4 regions of the Kosakonia sp. SMBL-WEM22 genome follow, and region 4 is predicted to be linked to each of the others. Evidence: predicted binding sites of a transcription regulator. Region 4 holds the regulator's gene; each other region holds the start of a gene.
The links. The regulator CRP, encoded in region 4, controls carbon source genes, mostly activating them, when cyclic AMP is high. The targets are predictions, from matches to a motif close to ATGTGANNNNNNTCACAT.
Positions count from the first base shown of each region.

Region 1: HF650_RS02960 (glycine dehydrogenase) is a predicted target of CRP. The motif match lies at 1,297-1,314, and genes of this name have one in related genera.
Region 2: HF650_RS00760 (PTS mannitol transporter subunit IICBA) is a predicted target of CRP. The motif match lies at 1,920-1,937, and genes of this name have one in related genera.
Region 3: uxuA (mannonate dehydratase) is a predicted target of CRP. The motif match lies at 1,702-1,719, and genes of this name have one in related genera.

Region 1 is NZ_CP051488.1:600,395-604,111, forward strand. Features, by position in the region: gene pmbA (metalloprotease PmbA) at 1-111, shown strand, start outside; gene cybC (cytochrome b562) at 166-552, shown strand; gene HF650_RS02960 (glycine dehydrogenase) at 1,415-1,753, shown strand; gene HF650_RS02965 (SFCGS family glycine-rich protein) at 1,764-2,126, shown strand; gene HF650_RS02970 (DUF4312 family protein) at 2,129-2,425, shown strand; gene HF650_RS02975 (DUF4311 domain-containing protein) at 2,477-3,253, shown strand; gene HF650_RS02980 (DUF4310 family protein) at 3,263-3,717, shown strand, end outside.
Region 2 is NZ_CP051488.1:143,578-147,294, reverse strand. Features, by position in the region: gene selA (L-seryl-tRNA(Sec) selenium transferase) at 1-728, opposite strand, end outside; gene HF650_RS00765 (glutathione S-transferase) at 820-1,428, opposite strand; gene HF650_RS00760 (PTS mannitol transporter subunit IICBA) at 2,083-3,717, shown strand, end outside.
Region 3 is NZ_CP051488.1:4,087,068-4,090,784, reverse strand. Features, by position in the region: gene HF650_RS19670 (ATP-binding protein) at 21-536, shown strand; gene uxuA (mannonate dehydratase) at 557-1,624, opposite strand; gene cspA (RNA chaperone/antiterminator CspA) at 1,986-2,198, shown strand; gene HF650_RS25575 (cold-shock protein) at 2,209-2,397, shown strand; gene HF650_RS19655 (helix-turn-helix transcriptional regulator) at 2,437-3,216, opposite strand; gene HF650_RS19650 (class I SAM-dependent methyltransferase) at 3,329-3,717, shown strand, end outside.
Region 4 is NZ_CP051488.1:4,535,651-4,539,367, reverse strand. Features, by position in the region: gene HF650_RS21895 (YccS/YhfK family putative transporter) at 1-1,200, opposite strand, end outside; gene crp (cAMP-activated global transcriptional regulator CRP) at 1,249-1,881, opposite strand; gene HF650_RS21885 (OsmC family protein) at 2,191-2,595, shown strand; gene HF650_RS21880 (phosphoribulokinase) at 2,626-3,495, opposite strand; gene HF650_RS21875 (YheU family protein) at 3,550-3,717, opposite strand, start outside.

The DNA.
Region 1 (3,717 bases), 1.1 Mb from region 4:
CTGAAGGATATGTGGCGCAATATTGTTACCATCGGTGACGATATTGAACAGCGTAGTAACATCCAGTGTGGTTCAGTGTTGCTGCCGGAGATGAAGATCGCCGGACAATAATTCGTGGCGCGGCGTTCTGCGCCTTTAAGCGTGATAATAAAAAGGAAATGAGCAATGCGTAAAAACCTGTTAGCGATCCTCGCGGTGTCGTCGTTGTTTGTCGGTTCAGCGGTCTTTGCCGCTGACCTTGAAGATGATATGGAAACGCTGAATGACAACTACAAAGTGGTGCAGAAAACCGACGATGCCTCTGAGTTGAAAGAGGCGTTAGGGAAAATGCGTACCGCCGCGCAGGACGCCCAGAAAGAGACCCCGCCGAAGCTGGAAGGTAAAGCGCCGGATAGCCCGGAGATGAAGGATTTCCGCCACGGTTTCGATATTTTGATTACCCAGATTGACGGCGCGCTGAAGCTGGCGAACGAAGGCAAAGTGAAAGAGGCGAAGGCCGCAGCAAAAGATATTGCCGGGACCCGCAATACCTATCATCAGAAATTCCGTTAACCAAATTCCATCAGAAAAGGGCCGCCACCTCACCGTGGCGGCCCTTTTTTTATGCCCTTTTCCGGCATGCGTGATGCGCCGTGGTAGGCCGGATAAGGCGCAGCCGCCATCCGGCATTATCTCCGCGGCACCGTTGCCGGATGGCGCGTTACACGCTTATCCGGCCTACCAAAACGCGCTTTCAGCGATACTGGTGCGGCTTTTATCTGCAATATGACAGCGAGGGGTTGTGTCCCCGCTGAAATCGGCGAACCGAAGCGTGAATGACAAGGTCTGGACGCCATGGATGGCGGACAGAGGCGAACCGAGACAGGGACTCGTTCCAGTATGGAACGAGTAAGTCGAGTCGAGCCGGCCGCAGTCAGGCACGCGGGAGGTGAGCGCAGTGCGCAGCACCGATTTCCTCGCGGGGCCGCGGGGATTGATAAGGGAAGCGGCCGCGCTCCCCTTATCCCGTTCACCGCATAAGAGATGGATGAAACTCCCGAACGCGTGGTGAACGGAACCATTCCACCAATCCAACATGCCGCCAAACATTGCCGGATGGCGGCTCCGCCTTATCCGGCCTACGCGGTTTCAGCAGTTTCGTAACCCCAGCGGCTCTCCCAATAAGCAAACCTTATCCCCCTCACACTTTCTCCTCCTGCTTGCCCCTTTTTTTCTGCGCCATTACGTGCCCAATCCCGCCCTTATTGCCCAACTCTGTGACCGCCGTTCAGTGAAAAATCCCTCTGGGGACTTTTTTTGTGGCGCAGATCACTAACGCCCCCCTGGTTTCCACTTCGAAGTGGAAAACTCCTCGCTACAAACTCCCCCTTCGCGCCGTTAGCTTTATCCCTGAGCCATCAACGGGGTACGACGAGTGAATAACGGAGCGGTAATGAACGATGCGACCATGCAGGCGGCGCAAACGGCAACCCTGGCGGAGCGCATGCTGTCGCAGGTCTACACCCTGCTTCATGCGCAGAACATCACGCCGAATGCGGTGCAGCAGCAGATGCTGACCTCCCATCTTCGCGCGATGGCTCACCGGTCGGTGACCGGCGAGCCGCTGCCGGAAGTGGATGCCAGCCTGTTTGATGAGATCTCGCCTGAATCGATGCGCCTCGCCCATGACGTGGTGGCGGCGTTTGGCAATCTCCCGCAAGAAGAGGCCTGGCTGCTGTCAGTGCACTTCGAAGTGGCAAAAGAGAACCTTTAAGGAGCAAACCATGGAACAGATTACCGTAGTGATTGGCGACCGCCTGGGCAAAGGGCAGAAAGTGGCGGCAGGCGTAGAGAAAGCGGGCGGCCGCGCGGTAGTGGTACCGGGCGTGGCGGCAGATATGAAACTCGGCGATGTGATGAACGCGGAAAACGCCACCTTCGGCATCTCCTTTTGCGGCAGCGGCGGCGCAGGTGCCATCACCGCGCAGAACAAATATGGCTATAAAGCGAAACACGGCATGCGCTCCATCGACGAGGGCGTTACCGCCATCAACGAAGGGTGCAAGGTGCTCGGTTTTGGCTTTATGGATAAAGAAGAGTTAGGCGAGCGCCTGGTGCAGGCGTGGCAGAAAAAACACGGCGCATAACTATGAAAGAACAGTTCACCACCACGGTCAGGGTGAAGGGCAAGGGCGACGTCAAAACGCGCGCCTTTGCTGACGCGCTGAACCATGTTCAGGCCGCGGTGATGAAGGCGTCGCCGCACATTTTACTGCGTATTGAGCCACAGGATGTGCAGGTCGTTCAGGCGCAGGAAACGACGCGCAAAGAGGCCTTTCTGTTCCTCTTTTTGCGTCGCGAAAGACGCTCGTACAGCGTGGAGCTGGACGTGACCGTCAACGTGACCGCCATCAATCTCGACAAGGTGGAGTTCGTCACGCACTAACTTACCGCATACCCCGCAGGCGTTGCTGGCAGGGTAGAAGAGGGCAGACTGATGTTCTTACTCATACTAATAAAATCGCTCATTATCGGCGGCCTGGTCGGCGTCGGTGTGGGCGCCGGGGCTGCACGCATGTTTCACGCGCCAACCACTCAGGGAATGGGCGCATTTCGTACACTGGGCGAGCTGAACTCCTGCGAAGGGGACCCGGCGTCGCACTTCTCCTTTGGTTTAGGCTTCTTCTTTAACGCCTGGGCTTCGTCGGTAGCGGCGGGTTCGTTTACCCAGGACGTTGACCACCGCATCATCCCCAACTGGGGCGCAGCGGCGCTGATGGTCAAAAACCGCAACGTCGGCGAAACCCTGCACGATCCAAAAAAGATGGCGATTGCCTGTGGCGTGATCGGCATGGTGGTCGTTACCTTCCTTAACCTGACGGCTTCCTCCGTGCCGGCAGCGCTGCAAGTCACCGCCGTGAAAGTGCTGGTCCCCGCCGCTAACTTGCTGGTTAACACCATCATGCCGGTGATCTTCTGGCTGGCGGCGATCGACGCGGGCAAAAAATCAGGCTTCTGGGCAACGGTGTTCGGCGGCGCGGCGCAACTGATTATGGGCAACGCCGTACCGGGCCTGGTGCTCGGCATCCTGATTGGTAAAGGGGTGGAAGAGAGCGGCTGGAACCGCGTCACCAAAGTGATGATGAGCGCCATTGTCGCCCTGTTTGTGCTGAGCGCCTTCTTCCGCGGCTTTGATCTGAAAATGATTGAGTCATTCCATCTGAGCGCGCCGAACTGGCTGGAGCTCATCCACAACTCGCTGAGCGGCAAATAAGGATCTGCAATGGAAGAGAATAAAGGCTTCTGGTACGCCGACTGGTCATTCCCGATCTTCGTTGGCCTGCTCTCCTCCGGCGTCTTTGCCGGAACGCACATGTACTACCTCTACGGCATCGGCGCGTTTAACGAAGTGGCGTTTGTCTCGATGCTGCGCGCGGGGATGGATACCGGCGTTTATGGCGCGGTCGCGGCTTTCGGTGCCAGCTTCCTGTTTGCGCGCATTATCGAAGGGTCGCTGGTCGGCATTCTCGATATCGGCGGTGCGATCCAGACCGGCGTTGGCCTTGGTGTGCCCGCCTTGCTGCTCGGCGCGGGCTTTGTCTTCCCGGTGGCTAACTTTGTTGCCTCGCTGGCAACCGGGCTGGTAATTGGCCTGGCGATTGGTTACCTGATCATTCTGGCGCGTAAGTTCACCATCAATCAGAGCGACTCCACCTACGGCGCAGACGTGATGATGGG
Region 2 (3,717 bases), 650 kb from region 4:
AGTTCAACCAGCTCGGCCTCCTCCACCGCTTTGGTAAAGCCTGCAATGTGGTAGTTACTGGTGTGAACTTTCATCAGCGACGCGGTGTTGGCGTTGATCGCCTGGCGGTAATCTTTGGCGTGGGTGCGGTTAGTGGTGCCCACTTCATGCAGAATGCAGCCCGCCTGGCGCATCACATCGGGAATACGAAACGCGCCGCCAATCTCCACCAGTTCGCCGCGCGATACCACCACTTCACCACCGGCCGATGTTGCCGCCAGCATCAGCAGCACCGCCGCGGCATTGTTGTTGACGATGCAGGCATCTTCCGCGCCGGTTAACTGGCAAAGCAGCGCCGCGATGGCGCGATCGCGATGGCCGCGCCCGGCGCCGTCGAGATCGTACTCCAGCGTTACCGCCGAGCTCATCGCCGTCGTCACCGCCTCTATCGCCGCCTGCGACTGCACCGCGCGCCCGAGGTTAGTGTGCAGCACCGTGCCGCTGAGGTTAAACACCGGGCGCAGCGCGCGGCTGTTCTCCTGCGCCAGGCGCTGTAACGCAGCCTGCGCCCAGTTTTCACACCACGCTGGCAAGCGCTGGGCGTCGCGGATCTCCGCGCGCGCGTCGTCCTGCAACTGACGCAGGGTTTGCGTGACGCGGCTGTGGCCATAGGTGGTTAACAGCGGTGCGAACGCCTCGTCACGTAACAGGCGATCGGTCGAAGGAATCTGGCTGTAAAGAGTTGTCATGAAAAGGCCCGGCTGTGGAGTTACCCCTCCCGTCAGGGGTGTTGACGTGAGGGGATTGTACAGCGATTTTCTCAGGCGGGCATAACCCCGATCATGCCTTGGGCGGTTCCGTGCGGGCAAAGCTTTCACGCTGAAAGAGATTTTCCACCAGCTTCACCAGCAGCGGGCGATTGACGTTCCAGCCTGGCGAGACGCGGCGGAAGTTGAGGTAGCTGATGGCGCAGGCAATGGCGATAGTTGCCAGGTTGAGCGTGCCGACGTCGAGCTCGCTCTCTTGCAGGCACTTCTCCAGCGCATCCAGCCCGCGAGAGACTTTCTCCCGCTGGCGCAGCAGCTCCGCCTGCGATTGCTGCTCTACCGGGCGGGCTAATTCCCGCACCGAGACCAGCGCAGCATCCATAATGCCGTCGGCCAGCGCTTCCAGCTGGCGGATTTTCAGCGCCGCCTTAGCATCGTCCGGCAGCATCGGCGGCTCTGCGCCGAGCAGGTCAATGTATTGCGCAATGATCGGTGAGTCGTACCACACCTCCCCCTCATCGGTGACCAGCGCCGGCACTTTGCCGAGCGGATTGTAGTGACCGACGCCGCTCTCTGCGCTGTAGGGCTGCTCATTGATAAATTCGAAGGTAATACCTTTTTCCAGCAGTATGACGGAGATTTTGCGTACAAAGGGGCTGGTGTAGCTGCCGATCAGTTTCATTGCCGTGTCCTTTTTAAATTTGCCGCAGGGATAAAAAAGAGTGTACGTCACATGCGGGTGTTGTACAGCGAGGCACTCAATCCCCTTGACGTCGCTTGTAGAGATAAAATAGTCCTTTTCACCTGCGGGAAACTAAAACCAGGCGCGCCCCTTAATAACAGCGTCTCTCTTAAAGCGTAAAAGCGGACGCAAATACGCTTTGCCTTACGCTGCCAATTTCTTGCCACAGGATTGTTACTGGTTGAAGGGTGAAAGGGAGTTACAACCAGGGCTTTTTGAAAAGATGCCCTTTGCGGTCGATCACGTTCAGAATTTTCCGGGAAAAATATCTTGTGATGTTCGTCACAAATAAATAACAAACAGCCGAAAGCAATATGTGACACAAATCACAATTATCACCCAATTCCGTGCAAAACCTGCGCATTGTTCTTTTTTTACACTCATTTTTTGTGACGCAAATCACTATGAATGGTGGATAACCCCCGGCGTTAGCGTGATCAAGATCACATAAAAGTGTGTCATCTGGACAGGTTAATGATTCGGTGCCAGATTCCGCATCACAGACAATTCAGGTCCGGCTACCTCTGCCGCCACATTAACAATAAACCTCGGGCTTCCGGCCTGTGCGCTAGCAAACATAAGAAGGGGTGTTCTATGTCATCCGATATCAAGATCAAGGTGCAAAGCTTTGGTCGTTTCCTGAGCAATATGGTGATGCCGAATATCGGCGCCTTTATCGCGTGGGGGATTATCACCGCCCTGTTTATACCAACGGGATGGTTACCTAACGAGACGCTGGCGAAACTCGTTGGCCCAATGATCACCTACCTGCTGCCGCTGCTGATCGGTTTTACCGGCGGTCGTCTGGTGGGCGGCGATCGCGGCGGCGTGGTCGGTGCGATCACCACCATGGGCGTGATCGTAGGCGCGGATATGCCGATGTTCCTCGGCGCGATGATCGCCGGCCCACTGGGCGGCTACTGCATCAAGAAATTTGACGCAGCCGTCGACGGTAAGATCAAGTCCGGTTTTGAAATGCTGGTGAACAACTTCTCCGCTGGCATTATCGGCATGATCCTCGCCATTCTGGCGTTCCTGGCGATTGGCCCGGCGGTGGAAGTGCTCTCGAAAGCGCTCGCTGCGGGCGTGAACTTTATGGTGGTTCACGACATGCTGCCGCTGGCCTCCATCTTCGTTGAGCCGGCGAAAATCCTCTTCCTGAACAACGCCATCAACCACGGTATCTTCTCACCGCTGGGTATTCAGCAGTCCCATGAGATCGGCAAGTCCATCTTCTTCCTGATTGAAGCAAACCCGGGTCCGGGTATGGGCATTCTGCTGGCCTATATGTTCTTCGGTCGCGGTAGCGCGAAGCAGTCTGCGGGCGGCGCGGCAATTATTCACTTCCTCGGCGGGATCCATGAAATTTACTTCCCGTACGTGCTGATGAACCCGCGTCTGCTGATTGCGGTGATCCTCGGCGGTATGACCGGCGTCTTTACCCTGAGCGTGCTGAACGGCGGCCTGGTCTCCCCGGCTTCTCCTGGATCTATCCTCGCGGTACTGGCGATGACGCCAAAAGGTGCTTACTTCGCTAACCTCGCGGCGATTTTCGCAGCCATGATTGTCTCCTTCGTTATCGCGGCAATCCTGCTGAAAACCAGCAAAGTGAAAGAGGATGAGGACGATATCGAAGCGGCAACCCGCCGTATGCAGGATATGAAAGCCGAATCCAAAGGTGCTGCGACTGCGCAGGGAACGAAAGATGTGACTAACGATCTGAGCCACGTGCGCAAAATCATCGTTGCATGTGACGCAGGGATGGGTTCCAGCGCCATGGGCGCAGGCGTGCTGCGTAAGAAAGTGCAGGATGCCGGTCTGAGCAACATCTCTGTCACCAACAGCGCGATTAACAGCCTGCCGTCCGATGTCGATCTGGTGATTACGCACCGCGACCTGACCGAGCGCGCCATGCGCCAGGCACCGCAAGCGCAGCATATTTCGCTGACCAACTTCCTCGACAGCGGCCTTTACACCGGCCTGACCGAACGCCTGGTTGCGGCCCAACGCCACACCACTAACGAAGCGAAGGTCAACAGCAGCCTGCAGGACAGCTTTGATACCTCCAACAGCCATCTGTTTAAGCTGGGCGCGGAGAATATCTTCCTCGGCTGTAGCGCAACGCACAAAGAAGATGCGATCCGCTTTGCCGGTGAGCAGCTGGTCAAAGGCGGCTATGTGCAGCCAGAATATGTTGACGCGATGCTGGAGCGTGAAAAACTGACCCCG
Region 3 (3,717 bases), 450 kb from region 4:
GCGCAAACGGGAGCCATCACATGCGCATTGATGAGACAAGCCAAAACGTGCCAACGCTGCATATCCTCTGCGGCAAAATCGCCTCCGGTAAATCGACCCTTGCGGCAACGCTTGCGCAAACGCCGGGCAGCGTGGTGCTCAGCGAAGATAGCTGGCTGGCTCTGTTGTTTAAAGAGTCGATGCACAGTGTGGAGGATTATGTGCACTACTCCGCGGTGCTTAAGCGAGCAATCAAGCCGCACGTCATTGCCCTGTTACAGGCCGGGGTAGATGTGATCCTCGATTTTCCCGCCAATACCGTCGCCAGCCGTCAGTGGATGATGTCGATTATTCAGGAGTCCGGGGCGCAGCATGTGTTGCACTATCTCGTGGTAAGCGATGAGACCTGTAAAGCGCGCCTGCGCCAGCGCAATGCGGCGGGCGAGCACGAGTTCGCCGCCACCGACGCGCAGTTTGAGCTGATTACCCGCTACTTTGCGCCGCCCGCCGATGAAGAGGGCTTTAAGGTGCGCCACTATGAGGAAGAGCACCGGTAAACACCGGTGCTTTTGGTCAGTTAGTGCCGTTTTTCCAGCGCTTCCCATAAGCCGTGCAGATAGGTGACGCCGAGCGCGCGGTCGTAAAGACCATAGCCTGGACGCCCGGTTTCGCCCCAGATAAAGCGGCCGTGATCCGGGCGGATATAGCCATCGAAGCCGTTGTCATGCAGGGCTTTCATCACCTCATACATATCGAGCGAGCCGTAGCGCGAAAGGTGCGCCGATTCATAGAAATCCTTATCCTGAATCAGCTTGATATTGCGCACGTGGGCGAAGTGGATACGCCTGCGGCGGGTAAACTCGGCGAGAATTTCGTAGACGTTATTATCGGGGTCCTCGGCAATGGAGCCGGTGCATAAGGTGATGCCGTTGGCCTCAGAGTTGACGGCGGTGCAGATCCAGTCGAGATCGTCGCGGTTTTTCACGATGCGCGGCAGGCCGAAGATCGAGTAGGGCGGATCGTCCGGATGAATCGCCATTTTGATGCCGACCTCTTCGCACACCGGGATCACGCGCTCAAGGAAATAGACGAGGTTCTGGCGCAGTTTGTTCTCGTCGACATCTTTATATTTGGCAAACAGCTCCTGCACTTTCGCCAGCCGCTCTGGCTCCCAGCCCGGCAGCGCGAAACCGTTTGAATTCTCCAGCACCTCTTTCACCACTTCATTCAGCGTCTTATCGATGCCTTTCTTCTCAAACGCCATGGTGACTGAACCGTCTGGCAGGACGTAGTTCATCTCGGTTTTCATCCAGTCGAACACCGGCATAAAGTTATAGCAGATGACTTTAATGCCGATCTCCGCTAGATGGCGGATAGTTTGCTGGTAGTTGGCGATAAAGCGATCGCGGCTTGGCAGGCCGATTTTGATGTCATCATGGATGTTGACGCTCTCAATCACCTCCATTTTCAACCCGGCCTGCTGAACCTGATCGGCCAGCGCGCGCACTTTATCCTGCGGCCACACTTCACCGACCGGCACGTCATACAGCGCGCCTACCACGCCTTCAACGCCTGGAACCTGGCGAATATGCGCCAGCGGAATTTTATCTTCGACTGGCCCAAACCAGCGCATCGTCATTTGCATGTTCGTTACCACCTTTATCAATCCATAGCCTTAACTGCCATACTAGTATTGATAATAACGTGCGCCTCAGCATTTTTTTGCGATCCTCTTCACACAACGCATTTTCGCGTTACGCTGCTTATCTAACGTTTACGTAATGCTGACAAAAGTTTCTAAATAAAGCCTTGCGCCTTAAGCCATAACCGTGCGTTAATGACTCGTCGGTTTGATAATCATTATCTCCAGCCAGTAGTTCACTAAAGTCTCTCTCATCTCTAAGTACCTCGTTAGTTACTTCTTTTTGGGTCTCTTTATACGCTGATAAATAATGCTTCAGACCATTGCCGCCTTAAATGGCCTATAAAACAAAAGGGTAACAAACATGTCTACTAAAATGACGGGTATCGTAAAATGGTTCAACGCTGAGAAAGGCTTTGGCTTCATCACTCCTAAAGATGGCAGCAAAGATGTATTCGTACACTTCTCTGCAATCCAGAGCGATAACTACCGCACTCTTGATGAAAATCAAGAAGTTGAATTCACCATTGAAAATGGTGCGAAAGGCCCGGCCGCTGCTAACGTAGTGCCGCGCTAAGGACGATTTTATTACGAACCATATCCATTTCCGCTGCCCGTGCTGTCACGGGTCGCAATACAGAGTTTCCAGTTTTGACGTGACTGAGAAAAATCCGGCCGGTGCCAAATGTATTTTTTGCAAATCAGCAATGATCACATTTGATAATATCGCCGCGATTATGCAGTCAAATAACGTTACGATGGAATTCCGTAAATAATAAAAAGGCCAGTTTACTGGCCTTTTTTTATGCCTCTTTTTACTCCCCGACTAACATAATCATTTTTACCGAGCGGTTACTGGTTAATTGCCAGGTTATCTGCCGGTAGTGCAGCTCTCCGCGCTGTGCATGCATAAACACCCGCTCGCCGCCTTCGCGCACCACCACCTGCTGGCGCGACCAGAAGGTGCGAAACAGCTCGCTCTCACTGCGTAAACGCTCAACAAAACTATTCAGGGCCTGGTCGTGCGGATAGTGCATCGCATCGGCGCGCAGCTCCGCCACAATGCGGCTGGCGCGCGACTCCCAGTCGGCTACCAGCGTGCGTGCCAGCGGATGGCGGAACATAAAACTCATCATATTTGGCTGCGGATCGCTATCCAGCCAGCCGCTGAACAGCGCTTCGGCCGCCGTGTTCCACGCCAGCATTGTCCAGGTCAAATCGAGCAGATAGCAGGGGCACGTCATCTGCTGCACCGAGGCCAGCACCTCTTTCTCCACCGTCACTACATGCTCTTCCTGCGGATCGTTCTGCCGCGCCAGATGGAAAAGGTAGTTCCGCTCGGTGGGCTTCATTCTTAATACGTTGGCGATATTCGACAGGGTTTGCGGCGAGACAACAATATCGCGCCCCTGCTCAATCCAGGTATACCAGGTGGTGCTGATGCCGCTCAGTTGCGCAACTTCTTCTCGCCGTAACCCTCGCGTACGTCGTCGCCCCTGCGCTGGCAGGCCAATATCCGCAGGCAGCGTCTTTTCCCGCTGGGATCGTAAAAAATCGCCCAGCGCTTTTGGCCCGGCGAAGAGAGTGTTTTCCATGGGTGGTACCTGTTAATACCAGTATAAGTAGCCATATTGTACCCCTATAAAAAGGGTCGTACAGTCGTTGATGAGCAGGTTTGTCGTCACTCATCATGAAAAGGAAAAGAGCATGGCCGTCAATCATCATCAATTAACGCAGCAGCAGTTTGGCGATCGGGCGCAGGCCTATTTAAGCAGCCAGGTACATTCCCACGGGGAGGATTTAGTGCGTCTCGCGCAGTGGCTGGGTGAAAAACCGGCAGCCTCCGTGCTCGATTTAGGTTGCGGCGCAGGGCATGCCAACTTTGTTGCCGCAGGCGTGGTACGCGAAGTTACCGCATATGATTTATCGGAGAAGATGCTGGCAGTTGTGCGCCATGCCGCCAGCGATCGCCAGTTAAGCAACCTGCGCACTGTTCATGGTGCTGCGGAAGCGCTGCCCTTTGCCGACGGCGAATTTGATGTGGTGATAAGCCGCTACTCGGCGCACCACTGGCACGATGTTCCGCAGGCGTTACG
Region 4 (3,717 bases):
CGTTACCACCATCACCGTCATCATGATCCAGTAGGGTTTCGGCAGATTTAATGCGCTGCCCATCAGACTGGCGATGCTGAGCATCACGCTGATGCGCGCGGCATTGCGCAGGGCGGTTGATTTCAGCGACAGATAACTTTTCAGTGCCGGGATCAGCGGCAGACGCTCCTGCTTATCCTCCATCAAATCGCGAATATAGAGCGGGCGCTGGGTGCGCAGCACGCGGGCGATACGGCTAAAGTGCCAGGCGCAGAACTGCCCGACCGGATTATCCGGGTGCTGACGGGCAATTTTTTCCAGTGCGCCAACCTGCTTCTCCATGGTGAAGCGGGTCGGGTAGCGATGGTAGAGGATGTCATCCGCCAGCACGCGCAGGCGAGCTGCGACAGTTTGTGCATTCCAGCGAATCACCTGCTCGGCGTGGGTCTGTTCGACCAGTTTCTGCACCTTTTCCGGCTGATGCAGGCTGACAGAGATATGTTCCTGCAGATCCAACGCGACCTGGAAGACACGTAGCAGGCGCTTGTAGTCATTGTTCTGATTGGCTGCCAACATATGCAGCTGCTGGTAACACTGGCTAATCAGATCCACCGCTTTCTGCTGGCGGTCAAGCAGCGGCGGCAGCGCGGTTTCCGGATCGACATGCTGGGTTAACAGGCTATATTTCGCTTCGCAATACTCCGCCAGTTGCCGGTAGAGCAAACTGAGAGATTCACGCAGCGGCTGTTCGCGCCACAGCCAAAACCAGAACCAGTTAAAGAGCCCGTACCACAAGGTGCCGAGGGTGTAGATCAGCAGCGGCTCCCACACCGGCATGTTCCCGGCGAGGCTGAGGGTAAAAATGGCGGCAATGAGAGACGCGGGAAGCAAGCGGCCATGCAGCGCGCTGATTTCGCCCGTCACGCCCAGCAGCAGGGTTAACACCGTCATGATTACCGGTAGCGGAAGATTCTCTGCCAGCAGAAGCTGCACCGCCAGGCTACAGCCGGCAAACAGCGAGCCGCCGATAATCAGGCGTTTGAAGAAGCGTTTATGTGGGGTATCGAGACCCGCAATATTGCAGCAGGCGGGAACCAGCGAGAAGAGAAGCCCCTGTTGCAGATGACCAAGCAGCAGCCCAACCGCCACAGGCAGGCATAACACCAGCGTTTGTCGCAGTGCGTAGTTGATTTCGGGGTGGTAAATCAGCCTGCGCCACATGGGAAAACAAAAATGGCGCACCGCATGAGCGATGCGCCATTTTGCAGATTAACGCGTACCGTAGACGACGATAGTTTTACCGTGGGCGGAGATCAGGTTTTGATCTTCGAGCATTTTCAGAATGCGACCAACCGTTTCGCGGGAGCAACCGACGATCTGACCGATCTCCTGACGGGTAATTTTAATTTGCATACCGTCCGGGTGGGTCATGGCGTCCGGCTGTTTCGCCAGGTTCAGCAGAGTCTGAGCAATACGGCCGGTCACGTCGAGGAACGCCAGATTACCGACTTTCTCCGAGGTCACCTGCAGGCGACGCGCCATCTGCGAGGAGAGGCGCATCAGAATATCCGGGTTCACCTGGATAAGCTGACGGAATTTTTTGTAGGAGATCTCCGCCACTTCACAGGCGGTCTTGGCGCGAACCCAGGCGCTGCGCTCCTGACCCTCTTCAAACAGGCCCAGTTCACCAATAAAATCGCCCTGGTTGAGGTAAGAGAGGATCATCTCTTTACCCTCTTCATCCTTGATGAGCACTGCCACTGAGCCTTTAACGATGTAATACAGCGTTTCCGCTTTTTCACCCTGGTGAATCAGCGTGCTCTTCGACGGGTACTTATGAATATGGCAATGAGACAAGAACCATTCGAGAGTCGGGTCTGTTTGCGGTTTGCCAAGCACCATGCGCGATTATCCTCTGTTATAAGCTGGCTCCAGAAACGGCGTGAATCATTCAGCTTCTGGGGTTGCAATCAAAGCTTCCCAAGTCCCGGGAAGTGGACCGTCAGCGACATCTGCGGTCTCTAATGTATGATATCCCTTGCGTACATTCGTAACGTCAATGTTTCTCTGTAGCATGTAGACTGTTTTAGCATAGCTTTTGGCGCCTGTCTCCTGGTGTCTCGCTTCAGCATGACGCAGGTCGCCTTCCGTTGCGCGTTTTGTTATGTACGCGTAATCTGTGAAAAAATTTGCCATACCGGAGTGATGAAAATGCAGGCACGAGTGAAATGGGTGGAAGGGTTAACGTTCCTTGGTGAGTCCGCATCCGGCCACCAAATTTTGATGGATGGCAACTCCGGGGACAAAGCTCCCAGCCCGATGGAGATGGTCTTAATGGCCGCCGGGGGTTGCAGCGCGATTGACGTAGTGTCGATCCTGCAAAAAGGGCGTCATGACGTCACCGATTGCGAAGTGAAGCTGACCTCCGAGCGCCGGGAAGAAGCGCCGCGCTACTTTACCCATATCAACCTGCACTTCATCGTTACCGGCAAAGCGCTGAAAGACGCTGCGGTATCCCGCGCGGTCGACCTCTCGGCTGAGAAGTACTGCTCCGTGGCGCTGATGCTGGAAAAAGCGGTTAAGATTACCCACTCCTACGAAGTGGTAGAAGCCTGATAAGCTCGCCCGGCGGCGCTTTCCGCCGGGTTATTTAATCTTTTTACCTTCCATCAGCCGTTGCACCAGCGGCGTCATAATCAGCTCCATCGCCAGCCCCATTTTGCCACCCGGCACCACCAGCGTATCCATGTGCGAGATAAACGAGCCCTGCAACATCGCCAGCAGCCACGGATAGTCGATCCCCTCCAGATTGCGGAAATGAATCACCACAAAGCTCTCATCCAGAGAAGGGATGCCTTTGGCGGCGAAGGGGTTGGAGGTATCGACGGTAGGAACGCGCTGGAAGTTGAGATGAGTGCGGGAGAACTGCGGCGTGATGTAGTTGATGTAATCCTCCATTGAGCGCACTACCGAATCCATCACTGCTTCCCGGGAGTGACCGCGCTCGCTGGTGTCGCGGATCATCTTCTGGATCCACTCCAGGTTAACAATCGGCACCACGCCCACCAGCAGATCGACGTGACGCGCCACATCGTGCTGCGGCGTCACCACACCGCCGTGCAGCCCTTCGTAGAAGAGCACATCGGTCGGTTCCGGCAATGGCTGCCATGGGGTAAAGGTTCCTGGCACCTGATTCCACGGCACGGCTTCATCGTAAGTATGGAGATATTTCCGCGCCTGGCCCTGGCCGCTCTGGCCATACTCGCTGAAGGTCTGCTCCAGCAGGCCGAAGTCGTTCGCTTCCGGGCCAAAATAGCTGATGTGCCGCCCAAGATCGCGGGCTTTGCGGATCGCCATGTCCATTTCCGGACGGGTATAACGATGAAAGCTGTCGCCTTCCACCTCCGCCGCGTGCATGTTGAGTTGGGCGAAGATCTTACGAAAGGCGAGGCTGGTGGTGGTGGTTCCCGCGCCGCTGGAGCCAGTGACGGCGATGACCGGATGTTTGGCGGACATAGCAACTCCCTGAAGAAAAGCTGTTGTTCAGTATCAAAGCCGCCCGGCACCCGGTTAGTCGTGGAACTGCCCGCGCGGCATAATGTTCACCGTTTCGTGCAGCTCTGACCACACCAGTACGGCCTCGCCGCGCTGCAATTGCCGTTTTACGTCGGCGACCTTTTGCTCAAGTGAACGCTCATGTTCACCATAATCGGTGCCTTCGCGCAAGACAAAGCTCTC